3 regions of the Cupriavidus sp. 09_S30 genome follow, and region 1 is predicted to be linked to each of the others. Evidence: predicted binding sites of a transcription regulator. Region 1 holds the regulator's gene; each other region holds the start of a gene.
What was found. Region 1 encodes LexA, which represses DNA repair genes until DNA is damaged. Its sites were predicted from a motif close to ACTGTATNNNNATACAGT; they were not measured.
Positions count from the first base shown of each region.

Region 2: the regulator LexA is predicted to act here: its motif matches at 1,962-1,979, upstream of AC1Z3O_RS16465 (ATP-dependent helicase).
Region 3: the regulator LexA is predicted to act here: its motif matches at 3,678-3,695, upstream of AC1Z3O_RS08830 (CppA family protein).

Region 1 covers NZ_JBXOWI010000001.1:1,154,640-1,160,336, forward strand. Annotated here, with positions in the region: gene AC1Z3O_RS05385 (hypothetical protein) at 167-349, opposite strand; gene AC1Z3O_RS05390 (hypothetical protein) at 458-715, shown strand; tRNA gene AC1Z3O_RS05395 (tRNA-His) at 864-939, shown strand; gene AC1Z3O_RS05400 (hypothetical protein) at 928-1,488, opposite strand; gene AC1Z3O_RS05405 (hypothetical protein) at 1,882-2,205, shown strand; gene AC1Z3O_RS05410 (hypothetical protein) at 2,259-2,393, opposite strand; gene AC1Z3O_RS05415 (hypothetical protein) at 2,478-2,648, opposite strand; gene lexA (transcriptional repressor LexA) at 2,768-3,424, opposite strand; gene AC1Z3O_RS05425 (asparaginase) at 3,630-4,628, shown strand; gene rpsF (30S ribosomal protein S6) at 4,731-5,105, shown strand; gene priB (primosomal replication protein N) at 5,194-5,493, shown strand; gene rpsR (30S ribosomal protein S18) at 5,497-5,697, shown strand, end outside.
Region 2 covers NZ_JBXOWI010000001.1:3,509,778-3,515,474, reverse strand. Annotated here, with positions in the region: gene AC1Z3O_RS16465 (ATP-dependent helicase) at 1-1,940, opposite strand, end outside; gene AC1Z3O_RS16460 (TlpA disulfide reductase family protein) at 2,103-2,645, opposite strand; gene AC1Z3O_RS16455 (thioredoxin domain-containing protein) at 2,841-3,386, opposite strand; gene AC1Z3O_RS16450 (hypothetical protein) at 3,505-4,080, shown strand; gene AC1Z3O_RS16445 (LysE family transporter) at 4,155-4,799, shown strand; gene AC1Z3O_RS16440 (hypothetical protein) at 4,905-5,057, shown strand; gene AC1Z3O_RS16435 (YifB family Mg chelatase-like AAA ATPase) at 5,083-5,697, opposite strand, start outside.
Region 3 covers NZ_JBXOWI010000001.1:1,833,256-1,838,952, forward strand. Annotated here, with positions in the region: gene AC1Z3O_RS08815 (DUF2970 domain-containing protein) at 1-39, shown strand, start outside; gene AC1Z3O_RS08820 (cytochrome c) at 110-1,474, shown strand; gene AC1Z3O_RS08825 (NAD(P)-binding protein) at 1,490-3,343, shown strand; gene AC1Z3O_RS08830 (CppA family protein) at 3,365-3,646, opposite strand; gene AC1Z3O_RS08835 (TetR/AcrR family transcriptional regulator) at 4,277-4,546, shown strand; gene AC1Z3O_RS08840 (porin) at 5,127-5,697, opposite strand, start outside.

The DNA.
Region 1 (5,697 bases):
GTCCGCAGACTGCGGGCTCTTTTTTTATGCCGTTTGCGGCATGTCCGGTAGCAATCGCAGTAGCGTTAGTCTGCCTATCGCCTCAATAGTTCCGCGCGGCTCCCGATATCGCTGCTGCGGCTATGATGCTCACAGTTGCGGCGACAATGGAGGCCGCTGGAGCCAGTCAGCGTGTGTGGCTGACCCCGATGTCGACGGTGCCGTAGGTCGTGATGCTGGAGCTGGATGGATTCCCGGCGCCGGTGGCGCAGCCGGCAAGGCCGGCGATCAGCAGGGCGGCGGCGAAGCGTGTCAGGGCAAGCATAGGACTGGGACGATATCGATCGATGCAGGAATAGGGATCAGTCATGCGCATGCCATGATTGGTTCCCGTTCGCAGCAGCGATCGACAGTGGACAGAGCGCGGCCGATGGCAGGCGCGCCGTACCCCGGGGGAGCGATCTAGGAGGGCAGTGCAGTGGAAGAACCGTTTGGCGTGGAATTCGAAGGCTTCCGCGTCGTGTGGGTGGCGGAGTGTCTGCAGGATGGGAAGTGGACGGCGCGCTATTGCTGGCGCGTCGGCACGGACAGCGAAGCCTGCAAGGCCTTGCAGGCCGACGTGCTGAATGGCAGGTCGCGCCGGTTGCTGGGCTTGTTCGACAGCGAGGCCGACACCGTGGCAGCCATCAAGGAGGCCGTCCTGCTGGAGTCGAAGTGGGATCTGAGCCGGCGTTGAGCTGCTTTGCGCGGCTCCGTGCGCAGCCCGTTTGAGCGCTCGTCGTGGCAGGTGAAATTTTTTGTGGTGAGTACTAGCCATGACGGAAACTTCTCCGTATAATCTTGGTTTTCGCTGATCGCGCAGTAAAACAGATCGGCGGTCGACGGTGGCTGTAGCTCAGTTGGTAGAGTCCAGGATTGTGATTCCTGTCGTCGTGGGTTCGAGTCCCATCAGCCACCCCACAGAATTGCCTTGTAGAGCAGCCACTTGAGAAAGTGGCTGTTTTGCTTTCTGGGCATCCATGCGGTGCCCGAGCCCCACCATACTCCCACGGTGGGAATACTCTCCTCAGAGACCTTCCGCTTAACGACCTTGCCCTGGTCGTAGACACGCGCCGTCACGACCAGATTCGCATGTAGATCCGGCGGGCTTCCTTGCTTGGATTTGTGCGTCGTCGCATGGTCGGCGCGCACCTCTCTTCTCTCTTCTGCGAAACGATTGCTTACACCCGGCGTACAAGCCAGTGCGTATGCTGGAAACAGGCCATTGGCGAGACGGAGAGATCTATGAAGTTCATTCTTGTGATGCTTGCTGCCTCCGCCGCGTTCTTGAGCGGTTGCGTCGTAGCCCCCTATGGGGACGAGCATCATGGCGATCATGCTTACTACGATAGGGACCGCGGGGATCACGGGGATCATGGGGATCGCGACCGGGGTGATCACCGAGACTATGGCGGGGATCATGATCGCGGTGATCGGCATGATCAGTACTGAGTTGACGTAGCCGATCACACAGTCCTTCGCGCCGGTTCTTAAAGCTTGCGGCCAGTAGCTCAACGCCTTCCGCTTCAGATGAGAAGGTCGGGTGGGATGCCGGCCAGCCGAGCACCACAAGATCATGCCTGCATGCGCCTGCCAGTCATGTGTGGGCGTGATTGCAGCGCATTCGAATCCCCCGCCAGGGGTCGTCGACCATCCATTCTGTCCCCCTCGTCGCCCAGATCGATTCTGGCGCCGGGGTATATGTTGTCCAGTGCGAAGCGCCAGCCCACGTTGGGCTCGTTGTGGCGAGTCGCGCGAAAGCCGCAGCCCACGCGTGGCGTCCCTCGGATGAGGCCCATTCCCCCGGCCGGCGGGGCCGACCTCGCCGCCGTGCTAGCATTCCCGGAAAACAAGGAGATGCCAATGGCGAAGATCACGATCACGAAGAAGCAATACCTGCGCAAGCTCAACCGACGACTCGCGAAGGAGGCCGGCGTGCCGGCCGGCGCGGCGTTCGTCTTCTACCCGCTTGGCGCGAAAGCCAAGGCCGCCACCGGCGTAGCCGCGCCGGCGGGCACGGAGCCCGCCGTGTGCGCGATCATGGAAGCTGTGCAGGCCCGCTTAGCCGCCAAGCATGCCGTCGAGGGCGCGATCGAGGGGAACGGCCATGCTGCGCCGCTCGACCATCCGGAGTCTTGGGGCGCTGCGCATGGGCGGCTGGCCGGTGAACATGAGGCTGGCGGCTGAGATTTGCCGTCCTGGCGGTGGCCCGGCGCGCCAGTGCCGAGGGAAGAGGCGCGTCAGGTCACGTGCAGCCGCTGCTTGATCTGGTATTGCGGCAGGTCCCGCTTGACGCTTACCCAGGTCACGCAGTTCCTGCCCTCGCGCTTGGCGGCACAGGGCAGGGTATCCGTGGGGCTCAGCAGGTCTTTCAACGGCTCGCCCGGTCGCAGCGCTGCGACGCAGAAACTGGCCGTCACGCGGCGCGCGCCGGCATGTTTGTCGCCAGTGGCCTGCGTTCAAGCGGGCAGTTTGCCCGGTTCTGATAATTCCAGCATGCGACAGATCGCGGCCATGCTGCCGACCATGGTCCGGCGCTGCGCGCCTTGATAGATGCGCACGCCTTTGCACTGACGAAAGGGGACTGGCTTGACGGGGCGGCGGGTGGAGACCTGATTGGCTTGCGGCATGCTTGCACCTATCGATTGACAATAGTCGAGGGATGGCGCCGGCTTGGCGGGCGCCGTCGGAACGGTGAGGCAAGTGCCGCCGTGCTGCAGACCTGGCGGCGGCGAAAGGAAGCGGTTGGCTAGAAGCCGGCCGGGCGGATCAGCCCCACGGCAATGCCTTCCAGCGAGAACTCTTCCTGTCCAGGCTTGACGACGATGCTCGGGTAATCCGGGTTCTCGGCGATCAGTTCGATGGTGTCGCCCCGTCGCTTGAAGCGCTTGACCGTGACATCCTCGCCCAGTCGCGCCACCACGATCTTGCCGTTGCTGGCCTCGCTGGCGCGCTTGACTGCGAGCAGGTCGCCGTCGAGGATGCCGGCGTCGCGCATGCTGAGACCGCGCACGCGCAGCAGGTAGTCGGGCTGCTCCTCGAAGACCGAGGCGTCGACCTGGTATTGGCGGTCGATGTGTTCGGCAGCAAGGATGGGGCTGCCGGCGGCCACCCGGCCGACCAGCGGCAATGTCAGTTGCATCACGCCGGCCATCGGCAGCGAGAACTGGTCAGGCGGTTCGGAGTCGCTGCGCGAAACCTTGAGCCGGATGCCGCGCGAGGCTCCGGGGGTCAACTCGATCACGCCCTTGCGCGCCAGCGCCCGCAGGTGCTCCTCGGCGGCGTTCGGCGAGGAGAAGCCGAACTCGGCCGCAATTTCGGCACGCGTGGGCGGAAAGCCCGTGTGCCGGATGGTATTGCGGATCAGGTCGAAGATCTGTTGTTGCCGCGGGGTCAGGGTCGCCATGGGATCGTCGGTCGCTGTGTCAGGGGTACTGTATGTTTAAACAGTATGCTGTGATTTTATACAGTATGTGACGAAGTGCAAGTGGTATTTGCGCAGCATGCCCGGATGCGCGGCTCGCCCCGGGCTGCCGCCTTGGACAACTGGCCGGCGCGCGGCGGGCGGTTACAATCGGCATCTTGATCGACCAGTCAGCCCGGGCTCATCCATGTCCAAGCTCCCTCGCATCATCGTGCTCGCCACCGGCGGCACCATCGCCGGCTCTTCCGCGAGCGCGGCGAGCAGCGCGCACTACCAGGCCGCCACGGTGCCGGTGTCGGCGCTGGTGGATGCGGTGCCGGCGCTGCGGTTGGTGGCGCGCGTGGAGGCCGAGCAGGTGGCGCAGATCGACAGCAAGGACATGAGCTTCGGGCTGTGGGCCGCGCTGCAGGCGCGCGTAGCCTTCTGGGCGGCCCAGCCGGATGTGGCGGGCATCGTCATCACGCACGGCACCGACACGCTGGAAGAGACGGCCATGCTGTTGCACTTGTCTTGTGCCGTGGCGATCCCTGTGGTGCTGACGGCGGCAATGCGGCCGTCTACCTCGCTGTCCGCAGATGGTCCCCTTAATCTGCTCGATGCTGTCAGGGTGGCTGCGCATCCGGGTTCGGTGGGGAGGGGCGTGCTGGTCGTGCTGAACCAGCAGATCCATGCGGCGCGCGATGCGGTCAAGACGCACACTTCCGCTGTCGATGCCTTCGCGTCGCCGGCGGGTGGGCCACTGGGCTTCGTGCAGGATGAGCTGGTGTGCTTCACGCGCGCGCCGCTGCGCCTGGTGTCGCAGCCGTGGGTGCTGCCGGCGCGCTGGCCAAGCGTCGAGGTGGTGTCAAGTTACGCTGAGCCCTCGCGGGCGGTGGTGGACGCGCTGGTGACGGCCGGCATCGATGGCTTGGTGGTGGCGGCATCCGGTAACGGCTCCATCCACGAGGCACTGGCGGAGGCACTGGCCGACGCGGTGCGCGCCGGGGTGGCCGTGGTGCGCAGTTCGCGCACCGGGGCGGGGCATGTGTCGATACCGGCGCACCCGAACCCGGCTGCCGGCCTGTTCGTTTCGGCTGGCGACCTGAATCCCTACAAGGCACGCGTGCTGCTGCTGCTCGCGCTCGGCGCCGAGCCGGGGCTTGCCGCCGAGCCGGCGCGCCTGCAGCAGCTGTTCGCGCAGTCGTGACCGTGCTTGCGGCAATTGTTGCTGGCCGGCTATAATGGCAGGCTATCCAACCTTGCCGCACCGGACGTGACGCCCGGGTGGCTCATCCCAAAAGGAGCGTCAATGCGTCATTACGAAATCGTCTTTATCGTCCATCCGGACCAGAGCGAACAAGTGCCGGCCATGATCGAGCGTTACAAGACGCTGGTCACGTCGCAGAACGGCCAGGTTCACCGCGTGGAAGACTGGGGCCGCCGTCAACTGGCCTACATGATCCAGAAGCTGGCCAAGGCTCACTACGTTTGCCTGAACATCGAATGCGGCAAGGAAACCCTGGCCGAGCTCGAGCACGCGTTCAAGTTCAACGATGCCGTGCTGCGTCACCTGATCGTCCAGACCAAGAAGGCCGAGACCGCTCCCTCGCCGATGATGAAGGAAGTGCAGCGCGAAGAAGCCCGCAAGGCCGCGCAACAAAGCAGCGAGACCCCGGCCGCCTGATAGGCGGTGCGGTGCAAGTGTGCTGTCCGGCTGGATCGGCGTGGCTGATCGTGGCAGGACAGGGTGGTGACCAGCAAGGAGGCGCGCGTTGAATCAGTTGCGGCTATCCGCGACCCTAGTCGAACGCGAAGCCCTGCGCTATACGCCGGCCGGCGTGCCTGTCGTGAACTGCATGCTGCAGCACGCGGGCGAGACGGTCGAGGCGCAGACGCCCCGGCAGGTCGAGTTCGCCATCGCGGCGATGGGCATCGGCCAGATCGGCCAGCGCCTGGAGCGCATGCCGCTCGGCACGCTGCTCGACTGCGAAGGCTTTCTGGCCCGCAGGCACCGCAACAGCAAGGCTCTCGTCTTTCACATCACTGGATGTAAAGCATTCGAAAAGGATTGAATCATGGCATTCATCAAACGTGACAACAAGAACAAGAAGCGCTTCCAGCAGCAGAACCCGCTGTTCAAGCGCAAGCGCTTCTGCCGCTTCACCGTGGCTGGCGTGGAACAGATCGACTACAAGGATCTGGACACCCTGAAGGACTTCATCGGCGACAACGGCAAGATCACGCCGGCTCGTCTGACCGGTACCAAGGCGCACTAT
Region 2 (5,697 bases), 2.4 Mb from region 1:
GGCTGCTGGTGCACGTAGAAGCGCTGCGGCACGACCACGTCGAGGTGGTCGCGCGCCCGCGTCATCGCCACATAGAGCAGGCGGCGTTCTTCCTCGATCTCTTCGGTGGTGCCGGTGGCCAGGTCCGACGGCAGGCAGCCGTCCACCGCATTGAGCAGGTAGACCGCCTTCCACTCCTGGCCCTTGGCAGAGTGGATGGTGGACAGGATCAGGTAGTCCTCGTCGCGCAGCGGCACGCCGGACTCGTCGCTGGAGGCATCGGGCGGGTCCAGCGTCAGCTCGGTCAGGAAGCGCTCGCGCGAGGCATAGGTGGCGGCGATGCGCTCCAGTTGCTGCAGGTCGGCCTGGCGCGCGGCGGCATCATCGTGCATGCGTTCCAGGTGGGGCTGGTACCAGGCCACCACCTGTTCGAACTCCGCGGGCCAGGCCGAGGCCGGTGCCAGCAGCGCGCGCGCCAGTGCCAGCAGGTCTTCCCAGGCGGGCGCGGCAGCGGGCGGCGGCGCAAAGGACTCCAGCGCGAAGAGCGGCTCGGTGGCGATCGCGATGGCATCGAGCGCGCGCCCGGCGGTCTTGGGGCCGAAGCCGGGCAGCAGCTGCAGCGCGCGAAAGCCGGCGATGCGGTCGCGCGGATTCTGCAGCCAGCGCAGCACGGCCAGCACGTCCTTGACGTGGCCCGACTCCAGGAACTTGAGCCCCCCGAACTTCACGAAGGGAATATTGCGCCGGGTCAGCTCGATCTCCAGCTGGGCGCTGTGGTCGGCCGCGCGGAACAGCACTGCCTGCGAGAGCAGCGCCAGGCCTGCCTCGCGCCGCGCCAGCACCTGCTCGACCACATAGCGGGCCTGCTCGGCCTCGTCGGCCACCACCACCACGCCCGGCTTTTCGGCCGAGGCGCGTTCCGACCACAGTTCCTTGCTGTAGCGCTCGGCGGCCTGGGCGATCACGGCATTGGCCGCGGCCAGGATGGGCTGGGTGGAGCGGTAGTTGCGCTCCAGCGTGACGCGCGCTGCGGGCGGGGTGAAGCGGTCGGGAAAGTCGAGGATGTTGCGCACGGTGGCGCCGCGGAAGGCGTAGATCGACTGCGCATCGTCGCCGACCACGGTCAGGCCGCGCCCGTCCGGCTTGAGCGCCAGCAGGACGGCGGCCTGCAGCGCGTTGGTGTCCTGGTACTCGTCGACCAGCACATGGTCGAAGCGCGCGCCCATGTCGGCCGCCAGCGCCGGTTCGGCGAGCGCCTGCGCCCAGTAGAGCAGCAGGTCGTCGTAGTCGAGTACCTGCTGTTCCTGCTTGGCGTCGACGTAGGCCGCGAACAGCTTGCGCAAGGCGTCTTCCCACATCGCATAGCGCGGGAACTGGCGCTTGAGCACCTCGTCCAGCGGCGCCTGCGTGTTGACCACGCGCGAGTAGATGGCCAGGCAGGTCTCCTTGCGCGGGAAGCGCGTGCCCTGCTCGGACAGGCCGAGGTCGTGGCGCACCATGTGCATCAGGTCGGCGGCGTCGCCGCGGTCGCTGATGGTGAAGGCCGGCGAGAGGCCGAGCGTTTCGGCGTACTCGCGCAGCAGGCGCGCGCCGATGGCGTGGAAGGTGCCCGCCCACTGCAGCGCCGCGCGGCCGGCACCGCTGCCGCCTACCGCGCGGTCGACGATGCGCTCCACGCGCCGGCCCATCTCGGCGGCGGCGCGGCGCGAGAAGGTCAGCAGCAGGATGCGGCGCGGATCGGCACCGGACAGCACCAGGTGGGCGACGCGGTGCGCCAGCGTGTTGGTCTTGCCCGAGCCGGCGCCGGCGATGATCAGCAGCGGCCGCGCGCCATCGTGCTCGGCCGCGGCGCGTTGTTCGGGGTTCAGGCCCGCCAGGTGGGCGGGCGGCGCGGGGCGCGCGTCGGCGGCGGGTGTGGCGGACGAGGCGGCTGGGAGGTCGAGTTCCGGAGACACGGGCATGGTGAAGGCGGGCTGGCGCTAACTGTATATCCATACAGCATGCGCGCGCAAGCCGGCCCGCCAGGATCCGCCCGGCATGCGGCGCCGACGCCGCCGCGCCGTGGCGCGGCAACAAAAAAGCCGCCCGGGTGGGCGGCTTGCGTGGGCTGGTCGGAGAGCCGCTCAGGCGGACTTGGCCAGCGCGCCGTCCAGCAGCTTGTGCAGCGCATCCCACTCGGGCTCGCCCACATAGCGCTTCAGGATGCGGCCATCCTTGTCGACGACGAAGGTGGTCGGGGTCAGCTGCACGTCGCCGAAGGCCTTGGCGGCGGTGCCGTTGGAATCCATCGCTACCTTGAAGGGGAGCTGGCGGGTTTGCGCATAGTTCATCACGTACATCGGTGGGTCATAGCTCATCGCCACGGCGACGAATTCCAGGCCCTTGTCCTTGAACTGCTGGTAGGTCCGCACCATGTCGGGCATTTCCTTGACGCAGGTGGCGCAACTGGTGGCCCAGAAGTTGATCAAGTAGACCTTGCCCTTGAGGTCGGCGGTGCTGACTTTCTCGCCGGACAGCAGCGTGAAGGTGGCCGCCGGCACGGTATTGGCGGGCGCGATGGCGCGGTAGCCGAACCAGCCCAGCAGGGCCAGCACCAGCAGGGTGGCAATCAGCGGCCAGCGCTTGCGCGCGGCGGGCGAGGCGGCAGGAGAGGCAGGCATCGTCATGGTCGTGCGGTACATCGGAATGTGGGGGGCCGGGGCGCGCGGGCGGTGCCGCCGGCCTCGATCAACAGACATTCTAATGCCTTGCGCCCGCGACTGCCGGTGAGCGCCGGCAGGGGGGCGGTCCTGCGGCAATCTGACACAGGACCTGCGCGGACTGTCCGGCTGCGCCGGGAAGGCGCGGCTACCTCGGCGCGGCTACCGCGGTGCGGCCAGCGCGGCACGTGCCTCGTCCAGCCGCTGATCCAGGTAGGCGCCGTAGAAATCGGCCTGCATGCCGCGCAAGGGCGGCGCGGCGTCGTGCCCCCGTGCGTCGAGGAACAGCACCGTGGGGGCGAATGCCTGCCCGCGCGCGCGGGCCCAGGCGCGCGCGGTGGTCTGCTTGCCGTCGGCGCCACGCAGCGGCGTGTCGGCGGCAATGTCCAACTCGCGCGCGGTGATCTGGCCGGCGGCCGCCATCGGGCCCAGGTAATTTCGCCGCACGGCCTCGCAATAGCTGCAGTCCGGCAGCGACAGCAGCAGCACCAGCGGCTGGCCGCGTCGGCCGGCTTCCCGGCCGTGCTCGCCCAGGTCGGTGGCGGCGGGCAGCGGGGTGGCCGCCATGGCCGCCATGGACGTGACTGCCGCGCAGGCAGCCAGCGCCAGGCTTGCCAGCGGGGCCAGCCACCGGCGCAGCGCCGATCGCCGGCGCAAGTGCAGCGAGGGGCGGGCGGCGCGGAGAGAAATTGGAGCAGCGGCTGGCATGGGCAGGCCTGGGTCGGGTTGCGCGCGATGGCAGGCAATCCCGGATAATAGCCGCTTGCGCCGCCCCGCGTAGCGCCAGCGGCCATCCACCCAACCCCGACTCCGCCACCCTGCCAAGATGCCCCGCCCTCGCCGAAACGCCTACCTGCCGCTGGCCGCGCTGGTGCTTTTCATTGCAGCCTGTTCGCCGCGCTACGACTGGCGCACGGTACTGTCGAATGAAGGCGGCTACGCCGCGCTCTACCCGGGCAAGCCCAGTGTCGCCGCCCGCGAGGTGGCCATCGCGGGCCGCCACCTGCCGATGACGATGGAGGCAGCGCGGGTGGACGACACGCTGTTCGCCGTGGGGGTGCTGACCTTGCCGGACGACGACGCCGCCCAGCGCAGCGAGGCGCTCGCCGCCATGCAGGCGGGCCTGCTTGCCAATCTGGGCGTGCATTCCGGCGAGGCGCCGCGTGCCCGCCGGGTCAAGGTGATGTCGGCGGCCCAGCCGCCGGTGGCGCTGGAAGGCGTGGAACTGGAGGTTGCGGCAGTGTCGCCGCAGGACCAATCGCCGCGGCGCTTGACCGCGCGCCTGGTCGCCTCGGGCAGGCACGTCTACCAGGCGGTGGTGCTGGAGGCGGGCGATGCCGCGCGCGACCGGCGCCAGTCCGAGCAGGTGGCCCAATTCCTCGATGGCTTCCATCCGTTCTGAGCGCGGCACCGTGCGCGGGCGTGGAAGCCTGAGAACCGATCATTGAGATCATTGAACAAGCAAGGAGCAATGCAATGCGTGTGGAAATCTGGCTGGCATATTTCGCGGCCTGCTGGCTGATCGCCCTGTCACCGGGCTCCGGGGCGGTGCTGTCGATGAGCCACGGCCTTTCCTATGGCCTGCGCAAGACCAGCACGACCATCTTCGGCCTGCAGGCGGGGCTGGTGATCATCCTGCTGGTGGCCGGCGGCGGGCTGGGGGCGCTGCTGATCGCCTCCGAGCATGCCTTCGCCGTGGTCAAGACCGTTGGTGCGCTGTACCTGATCTACCTGGGCATCCAGCAATGGCGTGCCAAGGTGGATGCCGCGCCGGAAGAGGGCGAGGGCCGGGCGCGCGCCGCCGTGATGAGCCCGCGCCGGCGTTTCGCCACCGGCCTGCTGACCAATGTGACCAACCCGAAGGGCATCATCTTCATGGTCGCGGTCTTGCCGCAGTTCATCGATCCGACCCACGCGCTGGCGCCACAGCTGGCAGTCCTGGCCGTCACCATGTGCGCGGTCGACCTGATCGTGATGCATGGCTATGCCCTGCTGGCGTCGCGCATGCAAGGGCTGTTCCGTAATGTCCGCGCGGTGCGCTGGCAAAACCGCTTCTTCGGCAGCGTGCTGATGGCGGTCGGCGCGGCGCTGTTCTTCGTGCGGCGCCATCCTGCCAGCTGAGCGCCATCCAGCGCCACCCGAGGCGGGGCCGGGCCTGGCGCAGACTGGCGGGCCACGGCCGGGTTTGCTTCAATGAACGGGTCAGCTTCCTTCCGGAGAGTCCAGATGTCCCGCTTCCCGCTGCCGCGCGTCAGGCCGGTCCATACCGTGCCGCCGATCGAGGATCCGCCTCCGCCCGGCATCCCGCCCGATCTGCCGCCGATCGAGGAGCCTCCGTCGCCGCCCGTGGAGCCGCCGGAGGCGGCGCCCGCCGCCTGACGGGCCCGGGCAACCGCCAGCCCGTTCAGGACGAACGCAAGACCCGCCGGTACTGGATGGCCTCGGCCACGTGCGGGGTTTCCAGGACATCGGCGCCGTCCAGATCCGCGATGGTGCGGGCGATCTTGAGCGCCCGGAAGTAGGCGCGCGCCGACCAGCCCAGCCCGGCCATGGCCTCGCGCAGCAAGGACTGCGCGGCCGGCGCCAGCGGGCAATGGTCGTCGGTGTCGCCGGGCGCCAGTTCGCTATTGGGTTTGCCCTGGCGCGCCAACTGGCGGGCGCGAGCCTGCAACACGCGGGCGCGCACCGCTTCGGTCGATTCGCCGGGCGGGCCGTCCAGCACCTCCTGCTGTTCTTGCGCCGGCACCTCGATCTGCAGGTCGATGCGGTCCAGCAGCGGCCCGGACAGGCGGGACTGGTAGCGCAGCACCTGGTCGGGCGTGCAGCGGCAAGGGCGGCGGGGGTGGCCCAGATAGCCGCAGGGGCAGGGATTCATCGCGGCGACGAACTGGAAGCGCGCGGGGAAGTCCGCCTGATGGGCGGCGCGCGAAATGGTGATGCGGCCGGATTCCAGTGGCTCGCGCAGTACCTCCAGCACCTTGCGCTCGAATTCGGGCAATTCGTCCAGGAACAGCACGCC
Region 3 (5,697 bases), 680 kb from region 1:
CTGCTGATGGCGGCGCGCTGGGCCGTGACGCATGCCTGAGCCCCGCGGGGCGCACGGCAAGACAATAAGATAAAAAGACAAGAACGATAAGACGGAGAGAGACAAGCCCATGCCTCATCGATCGCGGCGCTGGCCGCCGCTCGGGGCGTTCGTGCGGGCACGCCTGCCGGACGCACTGCTGGTGCTGTTGCTCGCGCTGTTGCTGGCCGCCCCGCAGGCGCAGGCGGCGCAGGACGCCGGCAGCAATGGCAAGGCGGATACCGTGGCGCGCGGCCGCTACCTCGCCCGCATCGCCAACTGCGCGGCCTGCCATACCGCGCCGGGCGGCGCAGCGTTCGCCGGCGGCGTGCCGATCCGCACCGCGGTGGGCACCATCCATTCGACCAATATCACGCCTGAGCCGGACAGCGGCATCGGCGCCTACACGCTGGCGGAATTCGACCGCGCGCTGCGCCAGGGCGTGGCGCGCGGCGGCAAGCGGCTTTACCCGGCCATGCCGTACCCCTCCTATGCGCGCATGACGGCGGAGGACGTGGCCGCGCTCTACGCCTACCTGCGCGCCGAGGTGAAGCCGGTGCGCCAGCGCCAACCGGAGCCGCAGATGCGCTGGCCTTTCGGCATGCGCCCGCTGCTATCCGTGTGGAACCTGTTCTTCCTCGACGCGCCGGCTGGTGCGCCGTCACGCGCCGACCCTAGCGGCGATGCGCAATGGCGGCGCGGCGCCTACCTCGTGCAGGCCGTGGGGCACTGCGGCGCCTGCCACACGCCGCGCAGCGCGCTGTTCGCCGAGAGGGCTAGCGACGAGCGCAGTCCGCTCTTCCTCTCGGGGGCCAATGTGGAGGGCTGGTCGGCCGGCAATCTCAGCGGCGACAAGCTCACCGGGCTGGGCAACTGGTCGCGTGCCGAGGTGGCGGAGTACCTGCGCACCGGCCGCAACGTGCATGCGACGTCCTTCGGCCCGATGTCGGGCGTGATCGCCGCCTCCACGCAATTCATGACCCCGCAGGACCTGGACGCGGTGGCGGCCTATCTGAAGAGCCTGGCGCCCGCGCGCGGCGAGGCCTCGGCGTTCCGCTACGACGCAGCCACGGCGCAGCAATTGCAGCTGGGTCGCTTCGACGCGGTGGGTGCGCGGCTCTACGCGCAGTACTGCATGCCGTGCCATGGCGCGGGCGGCAAGGGCTTTGCCCGTGTGTTCCCGCCGCTGGCGGGCAACCCCGCGGTGCTTGACCCCGATCCGGCCTCGCTGATCAACCTGCTGCTGGGCGGCGCCGTGACTGCGGCTGTCGACACCGCGGCGACCGACTATCACATGCCCGGCTACGGCTGGGCCCTGAACGACCAGGAACTGGCGGACGTCTTGAGCTTCGTGCGCGGCGGCTGGGGCAACCGCGCCGCCGCCGTGCGCGACAGCGATGTCGCGGCGCGCCGCGCGGCGATGGGCATCCGCCTGGAAGCCGAGGCCAGTCGCTGAACCGGGCGCCGATCCATGACCATTACACGAAGAGACTTCCTCAACGGCGCCGCGCTCGCGGTGGGCGCGAGCCTGACCCCCGGCTGGCTGCGCGCGGCGGAGGCAGGACAGGCGACGGCCGGCGCCATCTACCCACCGGCGCTGACCGGGCTGCGCGGCAACCAGCCAGGCAGCTACACGCTGGCGCACAGCCTGGCCCGCGAAGGCGTGCAATATCCCAGCGTGATGGCGCGCGAGGCGTTCGACCTGGTGGTGGTAGGCAGCGGCATCAGCGGACTGGCCGCGGCGTGGTTCTACCAGCGCCGCTACGGCCGCGAGGCGCGCATCCTCATCCTCGACAACCACGACGACTTCGGCGGCCACGCCCGTCGCAATGAATTCACCGTGCGTGGCCGCAAGCTCGTCACCTACGGCGGCAGCGCCGAGATGCCGGCCGGGGCGGCGGACAGCGCGCCGCTGCGCACGCTGCTGGACGGCATCGGGCTGGCGGAGCGCGGCTCGCCGGCCGCGCCCTCCCATGGCGCCCCCGGGCTCGGACGGGCAGTCTTCTTCGACCGCGAGCATTTCGGCACCGACCGCCTCGTCCCTGGCGACCCCTTCGGGGAGTCCCTCGGTGGATCCCTGGGCGCCGGGCGCGCGCCGTCGCCCGAGGCCGTGCGCCGCTTCCTGGCCGCGGCTCCGCTGCCCGCCGCCGAACGCGAGGCGCTGGCGAAGCTGGCCCAGGGCAACACGGACTACCTGGCGGGCATGGACGCGCAGGCGCGCGCCGCCTACCTGCGGCGCACCCGCTATGCGGTGTTCCTGCGCGACAAGGCCGGCCTGGGGCTGGCGGGCGTGCGCTTCCTGCGCAGCCGCAGCAATGACAGCTATGCGCTGGACGCCGACGGCATTTCGGTATGGGACGCCATCGCCATCGGGCTGCCGGCCGGCGCAGGCATGCCGCCCGTCCCGCTCGATCCACGCCTGGGCAAGTCGCCGGCCTCGTTGCTGCGCTTCGCCGATGGCAATGCCACCCTCGCGCGGCGGCTGGTGCAGATGCTGATCCCGGCCGTGGATCGGGCGGGGCAGTCGGCAACGCCCGCCGGCGCAGGCGGGCAGGCCCGCTTCGACTACGCCCAGCTCGACCGCGACGGCGCCCGCGTGCGGCTGCGCCTGAACAGCACGGCGGTTGCCGTCGAGCCCGGCCCGCACATCGCGCGGGTTACCTACGGCTGGCGCGGCAACCTGCACCGCGTGGAGGCCCGCCACGTCGTGCTGGCCGGCTACAACATGATGGTGCCGTTCCTGATGCCGGGCCTGCCGCAGGCCCAGCGGCAGGCGCTGCGCGACGAGGTGAAGGCGCCGCTGATCTACACCAAGGTGGCGCTGGACAACTGGCGCGCCTTCGAGACCCTGGGCGCCGGCCGCATCCACGCGCCGACCATGGCCTACAGCGACCTGTGGCTGGAAGCCGGCGAGGGCGCGCGCGCCGACGACCCGGTGGTGTTGCACATGCTGTATGTGCCCACCGTGCCCGATAGCGGCATGCATGCACGCGAGCGCTTCCGCGCGGGCCGGGCGCTGCTGCTGGGCACGCCGTTCGCCGAACTGGAGCGCGGCATCCGCACGCAGCTCGACCGCCTGCTCGCGCCGGCCGGTGCCGACTCAGAGCGGCTGATCCGCGCCATTACCGTCAACCGCTGGTCGCATGGCTACAGCTACCGGTCCTCGGACATCGACGATGACGCCGCAGGCGCGGCAGCGGCGCTGGCCGCGGCGCGCGCCAGCGCTGGCAATGTCGCCATCGCCGGGGCGGACAGTGCCGGCAGTCCGTCGCTGGTGGCGGCCGTCGAACAGGCCCTGCGCGCGGTGGAATCGCTGCCGGGCTGAATGGCAGCGCCCGGCTGGCACTCAGTGGGCCGGGCGTTCGTGGCTATTGAGGATCAGGCGGATGCGGGCCAGATAGCGGTCGCCCACGGCACGGTCCGCGCGGCGCGCCTCGGCGCGCATGGCCACGCGGGAGGGCGGGCGGATGGAGAGCGCGCGGCAGATGCTGGACAGATAGGGCTTGGGCTTGCCTTCGCCCGCCAGCCGCCGCGCTGCGTCCGCCAGCGCGGCGTCACCGATGCGCTGGCGCAGCCAGGCCAGGACTTGACGGTCGTACTCGTTCTGCACGCGGACCAGGTGTTCCATGACAGCCTCGCACATGTATATCCATACAGTACCTGTAAATATATACAGTACGCGGCGGATTTCAAGGCCCCTGTTGTCGAGTGACACAATTCCTGCGACTGGCGACAGAATTCGTGAAAAGTCGTGACACAAATAGCGAATATTTCCGCTCAGGATGGTCAGCGGCACGATGGTCCCGACAATGATTCCGGCGCGCCAGCCCAGGAGCACCACCACCACCGTCATGACGCCGATACGTTTATCGAGCGAATCTGACAGCGCGAGCCCAAGCGAGCGGCTGATCGTCTTGATGTCATCGCCGTTCGCAAGTCTGTCCACTAGTTCAGCTGCTTGCTCGCTAGCCATGTAGGCGGTGACGCGAATGACCTGTGCGCGGCAGTTGGCTACCGCCTCGAATTTTTGGTCGCTGGAGGTGTTCCACTGCCCGGAGGAAAAGCTGTACGGCAAGAGGCGGCCGTAGACAAATCGATTCTCCAACCAGGAAAGCCATGGACGGCCGTATTCTCGGGCGCATAGTGGCCAATTGATGCCATTTGAGCAATGGTGTTCAGTTGAGGGCTTCACACGAAGGATTTCAGCCATGGAGCCACTCTTACGATCAATTCCCGCGTCCAGCGGGCCGCATTTGAGTTGTTCGCCGAGACGGGTAAGAGGCAGGCGCTTGCGCAGGCGGCCAACATCGCGCGCGAAACGGTCTATAACAACGTCCCATCGCCCGAGGCGCTATTTGAGAGCGTCGCTGCACGGATGACAGAAGAAATTCATGGGCGCGTAGTCGCGAGCTTCGCAAATGTAACTGACCCCGCACAGCGCCTGGCCAACGGCATCCGCGCCCATGACGAGCCCCACTGGGAGGCGCTTCCTCTGCCCCTTTGCCATCAGCCACCAGGCGTTGCATGACATGTGGACGGGCCCGACCATGCGTGACGTGCGTGGCGGCCTTGCGCAGAATCAGTGCCGTCCGAGCCCTCGGCGATCGCCCTCATCGCGGGCGCCGTACAGGCTTCGACCTTCTTGGTGCTAGGAGGGCATCGGACCTGGCGGGACGGGCAGCGATACCGCCGAGCCGGTGCTGCGCGGAATCGGCGTCGAAGCCGACGCTGCCCGGCGTTACGCGACGGCCGAGCGGCCACCGCTGGCGGTGTGTCCGTAACCCGATGCACTGGCTTCTTCTTCCCCATTCGAACATTCGGAAGAATCGTCGTGAGGACGGATGCCTCGGATACACGCGCGTCCACGGATCGCATCGTATGCCGCTCCCCCTCGATGCGCTTTCGGCCCGCACGCCCCGCAATCTATCGATCATCGAGCTCGGGCACTGACAACGGATGCATATCGTCGCACACCTGCACCCGGGCTCATGATGAAGGCGTAAGGGATAGCCACGCTGGTTTCACCATGGCCCCTTCATCACAAAAGTCAAAAGCGACTCGGACAGGCACCGGAAGTCGGAACATTCGGCTCTCAGCGTCGAGACGTATCAGAAGATATGGCGAATCCCTGCTGCAACGCCGACCATCGACGTCTGCCCGACCCCTGGCGCGTAACTATTATTCAGAAAAAGGCTTGCCGCAAAGCCAGACGCCGCTGATTCGAGCATCAATCCGGCGTTCCGCGCATAAGCCGTGGACAGATACAGATCCGTCCTCTTGCCCAAGCTATATCTCGTCATGAAAATCAGTTGCCATGGATTCGCGACGGCAGCATTGCCGTTCAGGGTCCGGACTTTCTCGTAGTCATACTCAAGCGTCAGCTCGACGACTGGAGTCAATTGGTAATTTGCGCCCAACCAGTAGTAGTCATCGCGCAGGACTGTCAAGCCATTCTGATCCTTGTTTTGCCCCCAACGATACCCACCCATTACCTTAGCCTTGCCATCGAACGTATAGCTGGCCGCGGCCGCTGCGCGCTTATTGGTACCACTGCCCTGAGCGATCGACGGGTTGTACTGATCGTAGTCCACAGTGAAGCCGAAAGCGCCAGGCATATATATCAGTGCTGCACCATACCCAGTGTCATCGCGGAACCGCCCCGGCATCTCGCCATTGCCA